3 regions of the Paraglaciecola sp. T6c genome follow, and region 3 is predicted to be linked to each of the others. Evidence: predicted binding sites of a transcription regulator. Region 3 holds the regulator's gene; each other region holds the start of a gene.
What was found. The regulator sigma-54, encoded in region 3, starts transcription at its own class of promoters, with help from an activator protein. The targets are predictions, from matches to a motif close to GTTGGCACGNNNNTNGNNT.
Positions count from the first base shown of each region.

Region 1: the regulator sigma-54 is predicted to act here: its motif matches at 1,780-1,798, upstream of PATL_RS22300 (DUF1328 domain-containing protein).
Region 2: the regulator sigma-54 is predicted to act here: its motif matches at 2,798-2,816, upstream of PATL_RS21190 (BON domain-containing protein).

Region 1 covers NC_008228.1:306,389-312,072, reverse strand. Annotated here, with positions in the region: gene PATL_RS01355 (GGDEF domain-containing protein) at 1-493, opposite strand, end outside; gene PATL_RS22605 (hypothetical protein) at 583-747, opposite strand; gene PATL_RS01350 (BON domain-containing protein) at 815-1,363, opposite strand; gene PATL_RS22300 (DUF1328 domain-containing protein) at 1,547-1,720, opposite strand; gene PATL_RS01340 (magnesium transporter) at 1,937-3,274, opposite strand; gene PATL_RS01335 (autotransporter assembly complex protein TamB) at 3,541-5,684, opposite strand, start outside.
Region 2 covers NC_008228.1:4,968,099-4,973,782, reverse strand. Annotated here, with positions in the region: gene PATL_RS21200 (DUF2254 domain-containing protein) at 40-1,395, shown strand; gene dkgB (2,5-didehydrogluconate reductase DkgB) at 1,638-2,459, shown strand; gene PATL_RS21190 (BON domain-containing protein) at 2,849-3,415, shown strand; gene PATL_RS21185 (hypothetical protein) at 3,841-4,824, opposite strand; gene PATL_RS21180 (hypothetical protein) at 5,085-5,597, shown strand.
Region 3 covers NC_008228.1:653,949-659,632, forward strand. Annotated here, with positions in the region: gene lptC (LPS export ABC transporter periplasmic protein LptC) at 1-420, shown strand, start outside; gene lptA (lipopolysaccharide transport periplasmic protein LptA) at 461-982, shown strand; gene lptB (LPS export ABC transporter ATP-binding protein) at 982-1,707, shown strand; gene PATL_RS02920 (RNA polymerase factor sigma-54) at 1,830-3,323, shown strand; gene hpf (ribosome hibernation promoting factor) at 3,349-3,636, shown strand; gene ptsN (PTS IIA-like nitrogen regulatory protein PtsN) at 3,652-4,095, shown strand; gene rapZ (RNase adapter RapZ) at 4,098-4,943, shown strand; gene PATL_RS02940 (HPr family phosphocarrier protein) at 4,940-5,218, shown strand; gene PATL_RS02945 (DNA/RNA non-specific endonuclease) at 5,319-5,684, opposite strand, start outside.

The DNA of each region.
Region 1 (5,684 bases), 350 kb from region 3:
CGTACCAAAACCGGTTGTAGGTGGTGTCGAGCTGCATGCGGTTAGGTACGCCAGTCAGCCCGTCGGTACAGGAGATAAGCGCCAGCGTACGAAGCTTAGCCGATACCTGCATATGATTTCGGATCTTGATGTTGAGCATGGCAATATCGGTTGGCAGCTCAACGAAGTCTAATGCACCCGCTTCTAGTCCAGATAAAATCAAGGATTTGGGCGTATCTTTACCATACAAGATAAGCGGAATATCTATGGTTAGGGGGTGCTGTTTCAAACGAGTACAAATGAGAAGCCAGTCGCTGTCACGGGGAGATACTCTGATCAATACTAAGTCGATAGGTGCATTTAGCGCTAACTTGAGTACCTCTTCATTGTCATTACACACGAGCAAATGGAATGATGTTGAAAATTGGCGGGTGAGTGCTTTTAACATTTCGCCGGGGTTATCTACCACCAGCAACGTTTGTTTTAGAACATTTGCACTCTCTGGATTTTGCATTGCGGCTCTGGGTTTTGGTCAGCTAGGTGCTTAACTCGCAAATTGCCACAGCACCTAATCGACATGAAAGACGCTTCATTGTTCAATAATCAAACAGCAGTTTCAATACCCTCCTGCTGTTTTTGCATGAGTATTTTTTTTAGCAGAGTATTTTCCTCAACTAAACGCTCAACAAGCTCCGATTCATTGGACTCAGGCTTGTCTACTTTTTCGAACCAGTTAAAGTATGCATTCTTATTGTGCTTATCCATCATAATACCTCTTACTACATTTATAATTTTTGAGCATTGTCACGTCAGATGCTACAGCGCGTGCAATGATTTATTCGCTAACTTTTAACTTGCTCACCACTTTTTCTACATCGATGGCCTCTTGAGCGATATCAACCGCTCGTTGCTTTTCAGCGTCATTTTTCACCTGCCCTTGCAACACGACCACACCTTTGGTGCTATTTACGTCAATTTCGGTGCTGCTGATATCCGGTGCCGCCAGTAGACGGGTTTTGACTACAGTAGCGACTTTGTTATCGGTTAGCTTAGCCTGCACTTCGCTGTCTTCATTCTTTCCCGGTGAGAACACCGTAAGCATGTTTTCTACCCCAGTCACACCCTCAACGCCAATGACTAATTCTTGCGCCAAGGCTTTATCTAAGTCTGTTTCCACCTTACCTCGTAGGGTCACCGAGCCATTGTCAACGTCCGTATCAATGCCAGTTGCATCCAAGTTGCCATTTAGCAACAAGGTGGCTTCTACGTAACCATCAATCCAACCATCAAGCGCACTGGCTTTCCAGTAGTTACCGGCTGAGGCGCCAACACTGGCGGTACTGAAGATGGCAATCAGGGTTATGCTTTGTAATATCTTTTTCATCGCTGCCTCACACATTTGCATTAGACCTTCAAAACATAGCTAATGCGATAATGATGCCAAGAGTAAAACTCTGATTTGTTTATTAAAAACAGGCATTTTCAAGCATTAGCGCCGCTAGCAGCTCCTCTTGGCAAGCCAAAACAGGCCGAATATTAGAGTCCAAAATGGCGCTCATGTTAATGACTACTTATGCCGCTTATGTTGTTTAAATGCCAACACACTGAAGAGCACGACAAACGCGACGCACAATAAAAAAATCACTTTTGCAATACTGGCTGCGACGCCAATCACTCCACCAAAACCAAAAACGGCCGCTATTACGCCAAGCACAAAAAATGTTAGGGCCCAAGTCAACATACACACTTCCTTTAAAACGGATAAACGAAGGAGTTAATGCTCCTTCGGCTGGGTGTAGTAAGCGACATACGTGCCAACATCTGAACTTGTCCATAAGCCCTGCCCTGTGGTGCTCAACTATTCTTCGTTCCCCTTATCCTTGTAGGTTTTGCAGTGGGCTACGAAAAAATTACACATTGTATAATTGCTCCGTCCTAGGCTGTGCTTTCACTTGAATCACAGTAGGAACAACGTCCCCAAACCAAGAAATGCCACAAACCCTACAATATCTGTGACCGTCGTTAGAATCACTGATCCCGATAACGCTGGGTCGATGTTGAACTTGTTTAACACCATAGGCACCACGACTCCAGCCGCTGCGGCGGCAATGATATTTAATAAAATCGCTAAGCAAATCACCAATCCGAGCATTGCGTCTGAAAACCAAAAATACGCGATACAGCCAATCACCAATGCCCACACCACACCGTTTAAGCCCCCGACACTCAACTCTTTCTTAAGTAAGGCTTTCACGTTAGAGCCAGTGACTTGCCCTAAGGCAAGGCCGCGTATCATTAAAGTCAGGGTTTGGCTGCCTGCTATGCCCCCCATACTCGCCACAATGGGCATGAGAACCGCTAGCGCCACCACCTGTTGCAATGTTGCCTCGAACATCCCGATAAAACCTGAGGCTAAAAATGCCGTCAGTAGGTTGATACCTAACCAAACCGCTCGGTTCTTTGCGCTCTTAGGTACCGACGAGAACAAATCTTCGTCTTCATCCATACCTGCCGTCGCCATAATTTGGCGCTCATAAAATTCATTCAGTAGCTCACTCGCGGTGGAAATGTCTAAACGACCCAGCACTTTGTTTTGTTCATCCACAACCGGCAATGAAGCAAAGCCGGAACGTTGAACCATCAAGGATGCCGTGGTTAGCTCGTCACTCGCGTTGATGGTATCGAATACCTCTTCTGATAAATCCACCAAGGGCACATGCTCGGGTAGCCCCATGACGTTGGTTAACTTTACGGCTTCTGAAAATTGACCTGCACGGTTAACCAAGAAGATGGTGTCAGCATGGGTTGGTACATCTCGGCGAATCAAACGCAGTGCATCGCGTACTTTGGCGTTTAAAGGCAGCACGAGTGGGTCTTGGCTAAGCCAGTGGCCAATTTCATCGTCACTAAATTGGCTCGCGTCAGTGAAATACTGGCGCTGTTGCTTATCCATGGCATCCAGCGCTTTATCAACCAACGCATTGGGCAATGAATCTGACAATTCGAGTAATTGCTCAGCGTCCACCTCAAAGAAAATGGCTTCCCACTCACTTACATCAGTGGCGGCAATTAACGTCTCGCGAGGATCCCCGCGCATGGCAACCAGCACATCGAGTCGACGTCGTTTGGGTATTCCTTCCCACACTTTTAGGCGCTGTTCTAGGGGTAAAGACTCTAACAGTAATGCCACATCATCGGTGTCTTGGGCCGCTACAAGCGCCACTACATTATCTTGTTCACCGCGCTCTGGAGCCGATACAACTTCTTCAATCAACTCGGGTAATAATTCAGCCATGGTGATTCCTATCCAAAATGCGCTAGATAATGATGATATGAAAATACAAAATATGAAAAACAATAGATAACGACACACTTATCATCAGTAGACGTAACACTATCGAAAAAAGTCACAATTTTTATGACATGAGACTGCCCCAGATGATTTGAACGACTCATAATGACCGTTATCGGTAGGTTATTGAATAAATTACGCGCCAATCCAGTACAGTTACTGAGGTAAAAATGCTAGCCCGTTCGAAACATAATTAGTTTTTCTGTAAGTTACTCGGGCTTTGACTCTTCTTTGTCATCAAGAGTAAATTGATAATATAAGTTCAGCTCGCTGTTTAAACTGCTCACCGCTTCCAGATACAGTTTTGGCAATAGCTGGTAACGCAGAGCAACTTCTGAAACAGAGTCAAACACCCCTACACCGTAGCGAATTTGCACACCAGGCGCGATATAACCAGAAACCGAAAGCTTGGTTTCGTCTCCCGTACCACTGGTATTTAAAGCGAGATCTTCTACGCCCAGTTTGCGCCCGATATTAGTCACTTTGTTTTCACTTTTACCTAAACCAAACCCGATTAACGCGCTGGCCAGTGCCCCGTCGCTTGAGGATTCATCAGTACTATTGATTGCAGTGCCGCGCAACAGATACGAAAGCGCCTCTGGCTGCTCCATACTTGGATCTGAAAATACGCTGACTTGAGGCTCTGACGCGCTGCCTTGAATTCGCAAGCCTGCAATCACATCATCCGCGGTTTTGTTAGGATCTCGAATTGCCTCCACCGCAAGATATGGGCTATCTATCGGGCCGCTAAATTGAATTTCTCCTTCTCGTATCACCAAATCTTGGCCATAAGCTTGGTAGCGACCATTGACCAAATTCAGCTCACCGTTAGCATTAAGGACTTCGCCAGCTTGCGTTAATAACAATGCGCCTTCTAAGTCTGAGGTCAAACCGAATGCATCCACTTTGACGTCATTATTTTTGTCTGGGTCAATGTTAATTTGTAGAGATAAATCCAGCGGTAAACTGTTTTCTTTAGCGACTTGCTCATGATTCACCAACACCACATCACTAGAAGGTGATAAAGCACTGGGTGGCAACTCCCTCACCTTAATACGGGCGTAGGGTAAAGTGACTTCTCCTTTAACCGATAATCCTGCTTCCCCAAATTGCACATTGATGTCAGGCGATAACTTAGCCCTGACGATATTCTGATAGTCGATTTCCATTTCATCTCCCTTAACGTTCACTGTCGCGCTAGGGGTATCTTGCCAACTGAACTCACCGTCTATTTGGCCCTCTCCGTTGCCCAGTTGGAATGGCCCGCTCAGCGTCGCCGCCTGCCCAGTAAACGTAATAACTTGCTCAACCTGATGAATACGCGATGGCAGCATTGAGCCCGCGAGGGCACCTTCAACTAACGTTACCTCTCCTTTGATTAATGGCGCGGTTAAGTTTCCGCCGAGCTCTATTTGGCCATCGATACGCCCAGCGAGTTCAGTCAATTGCGGTACAAATTGGGCTGCAGCACCTAGGGTAATATTGCTTAACGTTAGCTGACCAGAAAGCGGCTTGTCTTGGTCATTTAATTGCAAGTCAACATTTGAGTGCACCTCGCCTAATTGCTTACTTTGCAGTGTCAACTGCGTAACTACATGCTGAGGTGGGTCATTTTTACCTGCGGTTTTAGCGTCCACTTTATCGACTATGGTGTTAACACGCATGTCAAGCACATCTAACTCAAGGGGTGTACTCGCCCCCTCTACCGTCCAGGTTGAGGGCGTTAAACTGATATTAGCTTCAATAATAGGCAGTTTTTTTGTGTCCCAATCGCCTTTAGCCACTAAGTTTACTTTGGCATCGGTATCTATCTTTTGCAGTTGCGCTAAGTTAGCGCTTAGCAATGGAGCTAAGGGTAAGTCGTCAATCGCCAGATCAAACTGGGCACCAGTGGCTGCATACTCAGCAAGGCGAATGCACACGCGAGCATCGTTATCAGATAAACAGAGTGGCGCGACACGATATTCATCAGTCGCCCAATTAGCGGATATGCTAGGCCCCTCATCCTCTAAACCAAATTGGCCTGCATCTGAGGCAAAGGTAAGTACATCTAGCGCGCCATCCCAATGGCTATCCAACAGACTTCCGTGCAATTTAGTCACGACGTCAGCCATGTTGCTATTAAGCGATAAACTCAGTTGGTGATCCTGTGCATCACCGTTCAAAGCCACATTTAAATTCGCTATTCTTTGCTGGCTAATAACGCTATTGCTAAGTTGCAATTCGATGTTGGCTTGTTTCTGAGCATCCCAAATAACCTGCCCTTTGGTCGCGAGTTGTGCGATACGCATATCGGGTATATCGATGTTATCAGCAGAGCCACTAAAGTTGGCCTCAGGGGCAGAGATTGTGC
Region 2 (5,684 bases), 870 kb from region 3:
CGCACTAAGTAATCTCTTATCAAAATAGGTACACACTGGATGTCAGTACATATGAACACACGGATCATCACGCTATGGGAAACCATCCGTACCAGCTTTTGGTTTGTGCCATCAATTATGGCGCTTATTGCCATTGGCTTATCCCAAGCAGGTCTCGCTTTCGATCGTTTCGGCGCTGACAGTGAGCTAGATATACTCGCTGATTTTTATCAGACCACTCCCGAATCAGCCCGAGCTTTGTTAACCACCATAGCTACCGCCATGATAACGGTCACTAGTATTGCGTTTTCCATCACGGTTGTGGCGCTGACCTTAGCTTCTTCACAGTTCGGCCCTCGGCTTATTCGTAATTTTATGATGGACACGGGTACCCAATGCGTTTTGGGCTTCTTCCTGTCTACGTTTATTTATTGTTTACTGATTATTCAGGCCACCAAGTCTTTTGAGCAACAAGAATTCGTGCCTGGCATCAGCATTCTTACCTCCGTGTTACTCGCAATCGTTGGAGTAGGGGTGTTGATTTATTTCATTCATCACGTAGCTAGCGCAATTCAGGCAGATAACGTCATTGATAACGTCTATCGCGAACTTAACGACATTATTGAACGCTTATTCCCGAAAATTGAAGAGCCAGACGAGGCTGATACGACTGCAGAACAGCGTGTCGACTCAGCACCAGAATTCGACCAGATTTACCCTAATAGCCAAGCTATTGAATCGACGAGCAGCGGATATGTACAAACCTTGGACATAGACCAGCTACGAGCCTTGAGTGAAAACAGTGATATGGCGCTGAGCGTACATTACATGCCAGGGGATTTTGTAATGCGAGGCTCTGTGATCGCCATCGCTTATTTTAATGGTGCTACGCTTTCTTGCCAACCTAGCAAGATTACCGAATTAGTGCGTTTAGGCTCTCATCGCACCCCAGTACAGGACGTGGAGTTTGCAATCCGTCAATTGGTTGAGATTGCCGTTCGCGCCTTATCACCTGGCATTAACGACCCGTATTCAGCTGTAACCGTGGTAGACAAGCTTAGCGCTGTGCTGTGCACACTCACCGACAAACCCTTTCCGCCAACTATCTACGAAGACGACCACGGCATAACTCGACTTCAATGCAAGCCCGTGGCTTTCACTGGGTTGGGTGAAGCGGCGTTTAATCAGATCCGCCAATATTCGAAAGACAGCCTAGCGGTCACCATTCGTTTATTGGAAGGCTTAAGCAGTATTTTGCGTTTTAGCCGTAGCCCCGAGCATAAACAGTTCGTTCGCCAACAGGCCGCTATGATTGAACAAATACAGAGCAGCTCACAACTAGCTGAGCATGACTGGTTGGATATAAAGCGCCGCCTAGATGATATAAAGCGCCACCTAGACAGTGACAGCAGCTAACAGAGTCTTGCAACGATCAGTAAAGCGTTGCAACGATCAGCAAAGCGTAGTGACAGGCAGTCAGTAACGGCTGCAAATAGCGTTGAAAATATTTCACGTTAATCTGCTCTATCTCACTTCCCTTCTTGTTTATTCTATACATATCAACTGGTTACTTTTTGGCATGGTATTCGAATAGGTTAGTCCACATGTTCACCGCGTTGTCTTGCTCAAAGTCAGCGCTCCAACAGAAGGACTGATTTATGAATTCATCAACATTCGCTACGCCAACAATACCGACTCCAGGATTCGGCACATACCGCCTGAAAGGGGATGATGCCAAACTGGCGGTAGAGAACGCGCTTGATGTGGGTTACCGACATATTGATACCGCACAAGCTTATGAAAATGAAGCTGAAGTAGGCGATGCTATTTCCGCCTCTAAAATCTCTAGAGGTGAGCTCTTCGTCACGACTAAAGTGTGGTTTGATAACCTCAGTGCCGATAAATTTATAACGAGCGTGCAAAATAGTCTGACTCAGCTCAATACCGATTATGTTGACTTACTGCTCGTTCACTGGCCGTCACCGGACAACAAGGTATCGATGGCAGAATATCTTAAGGAACTAAAGGCGTGTAAAGAGCGCGGTCTGACGAGACATATCGGTGTGTCCAATTTCACCCAAAGCCAGCTTGATGAAGCCCTGTCGATTTTAGGTAAAGATCATATTCTGACCAATCAAATCGAGGTACATCCTAACTTTCAAAACAAAGAGCTGGTGGCATACTGCCAACGCAACAACATTCAAGTAACCGCATACATGCCCTTAGGTGTGGGTAAAGTGATGGAAAATGACATACTGAATGACATCGCCAGTGCCCACGATACAACACCATCCGCGGTCGCATTAGCGTGGTTAAGTCATAAGAAAATCGTGGCGATCCCTTCATCCACCAATGTGAACCACATGCGTGACAATCTCACGGCTAAGCAAATGATGTTAACTGCCGAAGAAATCGAAAAAATCGATGGCATTGAACCTCAAGAACGTATTGTTGACCCTGATTTCGCACCAGACTGGTAAAGATACCTATTACGTGCTCACGAAAGTCTTAACCTGAGGTTGATTTGTACCAGCCCCTGTAAATCATTAATCGTTCAGCGAAAAATAAAAAACGCCTCTGCCTCTTTTGAGTTAGAGGCGTTTTCATGTGTGCAGTAGGGCCATTTTACGTTTTAACGCTTACTCAATCTTCACTTTCACCTTCAACCTCCAACCTCCAATCATCAAGTAAAATTGGTCAGAAAGTCTCAGTATTATTAAAGAATTATTTACAAGTCCCTGGTAATAAATTTCACAAGTGATGATGTGAAAGTGTGACTAAGATGGAATAAAGTCATTTAAAATCAATGGACTAACTGGTTGGCATTGAATTGGCATTAATTACTTCGAATCTTAAAAAGGAGATATTTATGAAAAATTCAATCATTTCAGTATTAGTAGCCGCCACACTTGGTACAGCCTCTCTAGCTGCGAATGCAGAGAATACTTGGAAAGATACAGCAGGCGACGCTTGGATTGACGGTAAAGCCGAAACCACATTAATGCTTAATGGCAACCTTGACTCGTTTGACATCAACACAGATGTTAAAAACGGCAAAGTCACCCTAACAGGTAAAGTTGACCGCGAAGTCGACAAAGCGCTAGCATCAGAGCTCGTTATGTCACTTGATGGTGTAACCGATGTCGATAATCAGTTGACGGTTATTCAAGAGTTAGATGAAGAGCAAGACGGCGAAGTCATGCAGACTCTTAACGATGCGAAAATTGAAACGGTAGTAAAAACCCGTTTAATGTTTGAATCAGAAGTGAGCGGCTTGGAAATTGAAGTCGAATCAAAAATGGGTGAAGTGACCCTTTCTGGCACGGTTGATACAGACGCAGAGCGCCAGTTGGCGATCAAGATTGCTGAGAATACCAACGACGTAAAAACCGTTGTTGATATGCTGAAAACCACAGAGCAAGGCGGCAACGCATAGCAATAGTGCTACAAAGCTAAATAGAACACCCGCTTCGGCGGGTGTTTTTTTGTCTAGAGTTTATGATGGTCTACAAATATTAATTAGCTTTCCTAATATTTGAATCAAAAACTGAGCGGCTTAGAGTTTTTATAAAGACACCCATGTTAAACAGCGGCACTTGTGGCGGCGAAGCATGGGGTTACTTGAGGACGTGAATGGCCAGTTTTACAAGGACATCCATGTTAAATTCCTGCAAAAATCATTTTTGTTTTTTTGGCTAGCAAGTATTAACTTACAGCTAAACACCCCCTCTTTTAGCCTGGATGGCTGGGGACTTTATTGGGAGATTTGACTGCGAAGATAGAGAAGGAAAAAAACAGTCTTTTACGGACATGTAAAAGGCACGAGATGTTGCGTATCGTGAGAATTTGGTCAAATCAGGTTCATGCGCGCTTCAACAACTCTCTCGCTTTAGTCATTCCCCGCAGCCGTTGATGATGGGTGTGGCGCTTAAAAGCATTCATCATTTGCTCCGCGCCAGCTGCGTAGCAGAAGTGTTTTTCGAACTCAGTTGTTAATGTTAACCACTGAGCAGCGTCTAATCCCAATCTTTGAAGAATAGGACTGTGAGTATTATCAATATGACCGGCCTTATCATCACGAATGCATCGGCCTGTCGTGTCTACCAATTCACAATAGTCTTTGAGTGAGTAAGCCATACCTCGAGGCATTTTTTCACGAGGATTACCTACAAACGGCATTAAAGCACTCGGTTGCTCTCGTTTATTTTTAATCGCCTGCGCACGTTTTTCGATACTGGTGTGCTTTGACGTTTCGGGTGTTTTTGCCATTTTTGCACGAATGGGGTTTAAATCTACATAGGCCATGCATGCTAGCACCGCACTTTCATCTAATAAGGCCTGAGATTTAAATCGCCCCGCCCAGAAACGGCCAGTGCAGCCATCCTCTTTATTGGCTTCACGAGCAACATACTCATTTAAGTCACGCATAAACCAGCTCATGTCGTATAAACGTTGTCGATAGGTTTCAACGGTTTCATCAAAGGTGATTAGCTCTCCTTGGCTCAGTGTATCGCCGTTCATGAATTTCTGAGTCAGCAAAGTGCCTCTGTGCAGCTTATGATAACGCCTCAACACTTCATAGCTATCCCAATTATCAGCCATTGTTTTATCCACACATAGCACCACATGCGTGTGATTATCCATGACCGCATAGGCACAAATATCGATGGAATATACCGTAGATAAAAACAACAAACGCTCTTCAACCCAGCCTCGGCGATGTTCGTAACTCTGGCCAGAGTATTTATCTATTCCACACAAGAACGACTGCCGTACGCAGCGCGAAACGCAATGATAATAAGGGGTATCAATTAAACTGATTTGGCTTTTTCGAGGTTGAGGCATAATCCATCTACCTGACAAAAATGAGACACCAACCAAGTCTAGTTAAGCCCTGAAAATTTACCATTTTTATTATGGGTGTCTTGATTACTGTTCCTCGTAGCTGTGTCTTTTGGTGGTAATTAATTTAACCTGTGCAATGCAGTGAATCTCATGCTAAAACACCTCATCGAACGAAAGGTAGGAGCTCCAAATATTCATATCTGTATTTGATGAAACGGAGTCCTTCTCCCGTTACCACTCTCAAAACATAAGGACATATTTTGAAAAAATTAGCGCTGCTTCTCCCTTTTTTATCGTTAAATTGCTTCGCAGAAGAAACCCAAGATAAAGACTTTTCAATTGGCATAGGTGTAGGTTCGATGTACACAGGTATCGGGGCCAATCTGTCGTTACTGTCTGAAAATGATTTGAAATATATTTCTGTCGGCTGTGTCGAGTATAGCTCTCGTCTCGGTTCAACTTGTGGGTTTGGAGCAGGTTGGATTAAGACAGACTTATTTGACTTCGATTCCAATAAGCATGGTTTTGGCGTCTATGCTGGCTTGGTAGGGCGAGAGTCATATTTTAGTAGAGCATCGACGACCGAAGGAATAGAGGTGTATTACCATGACGATAATATCTATGGAGCGGGTATCAGCTATACCTATTTTATGAATGGCATAAATCGAAGAGGGGCAACATTTGGCGTTTCAGTTCACGCGACTAATGCAAGCGCTGAATCAGAATATGGCGGCTCCTTCAAGTCGGTTACCAGTTTTAATAGAAGTGCGTGAGTAAGGCAGTAAGAGTCGCGCAACAAAAGTAAAATACGCCAGATCAAAATTAGGGTGTAACAGCGGGATCAGATACATCGCAACGAA
Region 3 (5,684 bases):
CTAAGCACTCTATTTGATAAAGACGGCCGTTTGAGCCATCAGGTCTTTGCTACTAAAATGGAACACTTTGATTTGCTCGGTTTTACTTTATTCAAAGAGCCTCAATACACGATATTTGTTGCGTCACAGACTGCGCCTTGGCAGGTATCAGCCAAAGACGGTACTTTGTATGAAGACAATCGGATCCAATTAGAGAATAATGTCGAGATACGTAATCAAGATGAGCAAGGATTTGCTCGTAGCATTCGCACGGACTTCATCGAGATAAACTTGATCGATAAAACCATGGTGTCTGACCAACCAGTAAAAATATTTGGTCAGCACTATGTCATCAACAGTAACGGTTTTAAAGCCAATTTAACGACCCAACAATATGAGCTACTTGATCATGTGCAAACCATTTATCAACCTCAGCCTTAGCTTAGTTGCCTTAGCAACATTATCATTTTCCCCATTAAGCATGGCTGGCAAAGAAGATTTCACGCAAGCGATAAAAGTGGACTCGAAGTTTCAGTTCGGGGACGGTAAAACTAAAAAGTCTATCTTTCGAGAAGACGTGCACATCAATCAAGGTAGTTTGAATGTGTATGCCGATGAAGTAGAAGTCGACGCGAGTAAAGGCGAAGGTAACGAAGTTTTCATCGCGACGGGTAGCCCGGCTAAATACTCTCAACAACAAGAGCAAGGGGGCAGTATTGAGGCATCAGCCAATCGCATTGAATATCGCAGAGATTTACGCACACTAACCTTAGAAGGCGATGCACAGCTGAAGCAGAACAATAGCAGTGTAAAAGGTGAGTCGATAGTGTTTAACATGGAACTTGAACAAATTGTCGCGCAAGGAGAGAGCGAGAGTGAAAATAGCGGACGAGTTACGACTATTTTTCAACCAGCTAAGAAATCAGCGAGCAGTAAAAAGCAAACTGACGCGAAAAAGTCCAGTGATGCTGAAGTCAAACCAAAACAGGATGAAACTCCATAATGGCGACGTTAAAAGCCTCGCATTTGGCTAAATCCTATAAATCGCGTCAAGTTGTGCGTGATGTCAGTCTAGAAGTGTCCACTGGCCAGATTGTCGGTTTACTTGGTCCAAACGGTGCAGGTAAAACAACCACGTTTTATATGATTGTCGGTTTGGTTCCCTTAGATAAGGGAGAAATCAGTATTGATCAGCAAGATCTTACCCTACAGCCCATGCATATGCGCGCTCGTTTAGGGATTGGTTACTTACCCCAAGAAGCCTCTATTTTTCGAAAACTGACAGTCTATCAAAACTTGATGGCTATCTTGCAGACACGCAAAGAGCTCAGTGCAGAACAAAGAGAACAGCAAGCGGATTCATTACTCGATGAGTTCAATATAAATCATATTCGTAACAGTGCTGGTATGAGTTTGTCTGGAGGTGAACGCCGCCGGGTAGAAATAGCGCGGGCACTGGCAGCCGATCCAGAATTTATTCTGCTCGATGAGCCGTTTGCCGGTGTTGATCCTATTTCAGTTAATGATATTAAAAAAATTATTCAACATTTACGTGACCGTGGTATTGGTGTTTTGATAACCGACCACAATGTAAGAGAGACACTCGATGTGTGTGAGAAAGCTTACATTGTTAGTCATGGTGAACTCATCGCTTCTGGCACGGCAGAAGAAGTATTAAGTGATCAACGTGTAAGAGATGTATACCTAGGCGAACAATTCAGGCTATAGTTAAGCTGAAAAAGCCGCTCATTTTATCGAGATTATACTCAGGCGCTTGGTGAGACATTTACAGTCAATCGAATCAACCACAGCATATTTTTTAGTTTGCAACGGACAGAATAAAGAAGTAAATGAAACCCTCTTTACAATTAAAATTTAGTCAATCACTCACTATGACGCCACAGTTACAGCAAGCTATTCGTTTGTTGCAATTGTCTACGTTAGATTTACAGCAAGAAATTCAAGAAGCCTTGGATTCCAACCCGCTGTTGGAAGTTGAAGAGCCTACGGATCAGGAATCCGGCGATAGTGCGTTAAATGACAATTCCCTCGACCCGTCTTCTAAAGATACCAATGAAATAGTTGATACCAGCAGTGACAACTTAGACTCAAGTGAAGCGTTCGAGAAAAACGAAATCCCAGAAGACTTACCTACGGATACCACTTGGGATGAGTACATCAGCGCTTCTTCCGCACCTGCCTCTAGCATATCCAGTGGTGCCGGCGGTGATGACGAACAGATCTTTCAAGGCGAAACCACAGATAACATTCAAGATCATTTGCTGTGGCAAATGCGTTTAACCCATTTTAGTGATACCGATGTCGCGATTGCGACAGCGATCATTGATTCTATCGATGAGTCTGGTTATTTGACCATGAGCGCTGAAGACGTTCTGGCCAGCATGGATGATGAAGAAATAGAGCTCGATGAAGTGGAATGCGTACTTAAGCGTATTCAAATGTTCGACCCAATTGGGTCAGGCTCTCGTACACCACAAGAATGCTTGCTAGTGCAATTGCGTCAGTTTGCTCCTGATACACCCTGGTTAGAAGAAGCGAAGACCTTGATTGGGGACTATGCCGACCTTTTGGCAAGCAAGGATTACCGTACTTTGATGCGTAAATCTCGCCTTAAAGAGGATGATTTGCGTGAGGTCATGCGTTTACTTAAAACGCTCAATCCGCGTCCAGGCAGCGCCTTGATCAAAGGTGAAGCAGAATACGTTATACCTGATGTGTCAGTGAGTAAGAAAAATGGCCGTTGGACAGTAGAGCTTAACCCAGACAGCCTACCCAAATTGAACGTTAATCAACAGTATGCTGCAATGAGTCGTAGCGCGAAAAACACCAGTGATAGTCAATTTATTCGCTCACACATGCAAGAAGCCAAATGGTTTATTAAAAGTGTTGAGAGCCGAAACGATACCTTATTGAAAGTGTCAAACTGTATAGTACAGCAGCAAATGGGCTTCTTTGAACATGGGCCTGAGATGATGAAGCCTATGGTACTAAATGACGTAGCCGAAATGGTGGATATGCATGAATCTACAATTTCTCGTGTTACTACCCAAAAATATATGCATACCCCTAGAGGTATATTTGAGCTGAAATATTTCTTCTCGAGCCATGTTGCAACTGAGACAGGCGGAGAGTGCTCGTCAACGGCGATACGCGCATTGATTAAAAAGCTGGTCGCAGCTGAAAAACCAAGCAAGCCGTTAAGTGACAGCAAGATTGCTCAATTGTTGGCCGATCAAGGCATCATGGTCGCTCGGCGAACAATAGCAAAGTACCGGGAATCTCTGATGATACCCCCGTCGAACCAACGAAAAAGCCTATTGTAGGCTGATTAAAGAAGGAAGAGGCGATATGCAAATTAATATTACTGGTCACCATGTGGATGTAACCGATTCACTAAAAGATTATGTCGATACTAAATTTACCAAGCTCGAGCGACACTTCGATCAGATCAACAATGTTCACGTCATTCTCAATGTAGAAAAGCTCAACCAAAAAGCGGAAGCGACAATACATTTGAATGGGGCAGATGTATTTGCCACCATGGAACACAACGACATGTATGCGGCAATAGATGGCCTAATCGATAAACTCGATCGGCAAGTTATCAAGCATAAAGAAAAAGCTAAACGCCATTAACCCATCAGGTAAATAATGGAAATATCAAATATTCTTCACCCTGACTGCGTCGTATGCGCAGTTCAGGGGTCCAGCAAAAAGCGCATTTTAGAGCTTATTAGTCAATTGGCATCTGAGCACCTTGTTGAAGTAGACCAAGCGACCATTTTATCCAGTTTAGCGGGGCGCGAGAAAATGGGGTGTACGGGCATTGGTGGTGGTATAGCACTACCACATGGCCGTATAAAAGGGCTAGAGTCAGCCCTAGGCGTGCTTGTAACGTGCCAACCTCCGGTCCAGTATGACGCCATCGATAACATGCCAGTGGATATCTTCTTTGCTATTTTAGTACCAGAGGAAAAGGCCCAAGAGCACCTACAAACCTTGTCGGCGATAGCCAAAAAATTCGTTGATAAAGACATTTTAAATCGTTTGCGCAGTGCAACCACAGACCAAGAATTATTTCAGGTACTCAGTTAATTATGAAGCTTATTATCATCAGTGGGCGTTCAGGCTCAGGGAAGTCCATCGTTTTACGTTCACTGGAAGATTTAGGCTATTACTGCGTTGATAATATCCCCGTCAACTTATTGCCCACTTTGACCCATACCGTCGCTGACGAGTACGATCAGGTCGCGGTCAGCATTGACGTGCGAAATTTACCCAAAGATCCCAACGAATTGGTGGAAATACTCGACTACTTGCCGTCAACGTGGGAAATGACCATATTGTATTTGGATGCCAGCGATGACGTACTGATTAAGCGTTTCAGTGAAACCCGCCGCTTGCACCCGTTGTCTAAGCAAAACAAATCATTGTCTGGTGCTATTCAAGCAGAAAGCCAGTTATTGGCGCCGATAGCTGAACGTGCAGATTTATATATAGACACAGATCAATTATCAATTCACCAGCTGGCCGAATTGGTGCGCGAGCGAATATTAGGTAAAAAAAGCTCACGCTTAGTTTTGGTTTTTGAAAGCTTTGGTTTTAAACACGGTATTCCTAAAGATGCGGATTATGTATTTGATGCACGTTTCTTACCCAACCCGCACTGGGAGCCAGATTTAAAACCCCTTACTGGACTTGATTCCCCCGTCGAGATTTTTCTTGGCTCACAACCCATAGTCACTAAATTTATCTGGCAAATTCAGAATCTGATTTCTACTTGGTTGCCACATTTAGAACGTAATAATCGTAGTTATGTGACAATCGCCATCGGGTGTACTGGCGGTCAGCACCGCTCTGTGTACGTAGTGGAAATGTTAGCCAAAACATTTAGCACCTCGCACCCTGATGTGCAAATACGTCATCGCGAGTTAAACCGATGAGTGAGCGATTAGAAAAAACCCTACTCATAGTGAACAAGTTAGGGCTGCATGCCAGAGCGGCGACTCAATTGGTTAAGCTTGCGAATCAATTTGAAGCTGAAGTCACTATTGTTCAGGATGACAAAAGTGCCTCAGCAAGCAGTGTGCTGGGCCTAATGATGTTAGAGAGTTGCCAAGGCAAAGAAATTCAAGTGATATCTGAAGGGAAAGACGCGCGCCAAGCGATGGATGCTGTTGAAGAGCTTATTGTCGGAAAATTCAACGAAAGCGAGTAATCAGCCAGATTCAATGCAACGTGCACTTCAATTTAGACTTTTTCCACTCATCTCGACTTTCTACTCATTCACTATTTTTTTGAAACGCGCGGTTGGGTTATCAGCAACCCAATTGACTGCTTAATCCACCTAAACGCGCTTCAACCGCATATTCTTTGCTGCCCTTCATTTCTGGGAATATATTCAGACCGCTGCGACTTTCTACGTTATCAATCGTGACTTCTTTACTGCAGTAGTCATCGGCTCTCGCGCTATTTTGCTCCATGACATAGGCGGACGCTCTAACATAACCCGCTTGGTTTATTGTCGCGACAATTTTGAAGTAGCCAGAAGGAATAGTGTGGCTTTCATCTGCACCTGGAAGCGTAGCAAAAAAGCTTTCATATAGCGGGCCTGTTACTACATACACGGACTCTCCGCTGCGCGCTAAAACGCGCACTGCAGACTCTAATCGGACCCATGGCCC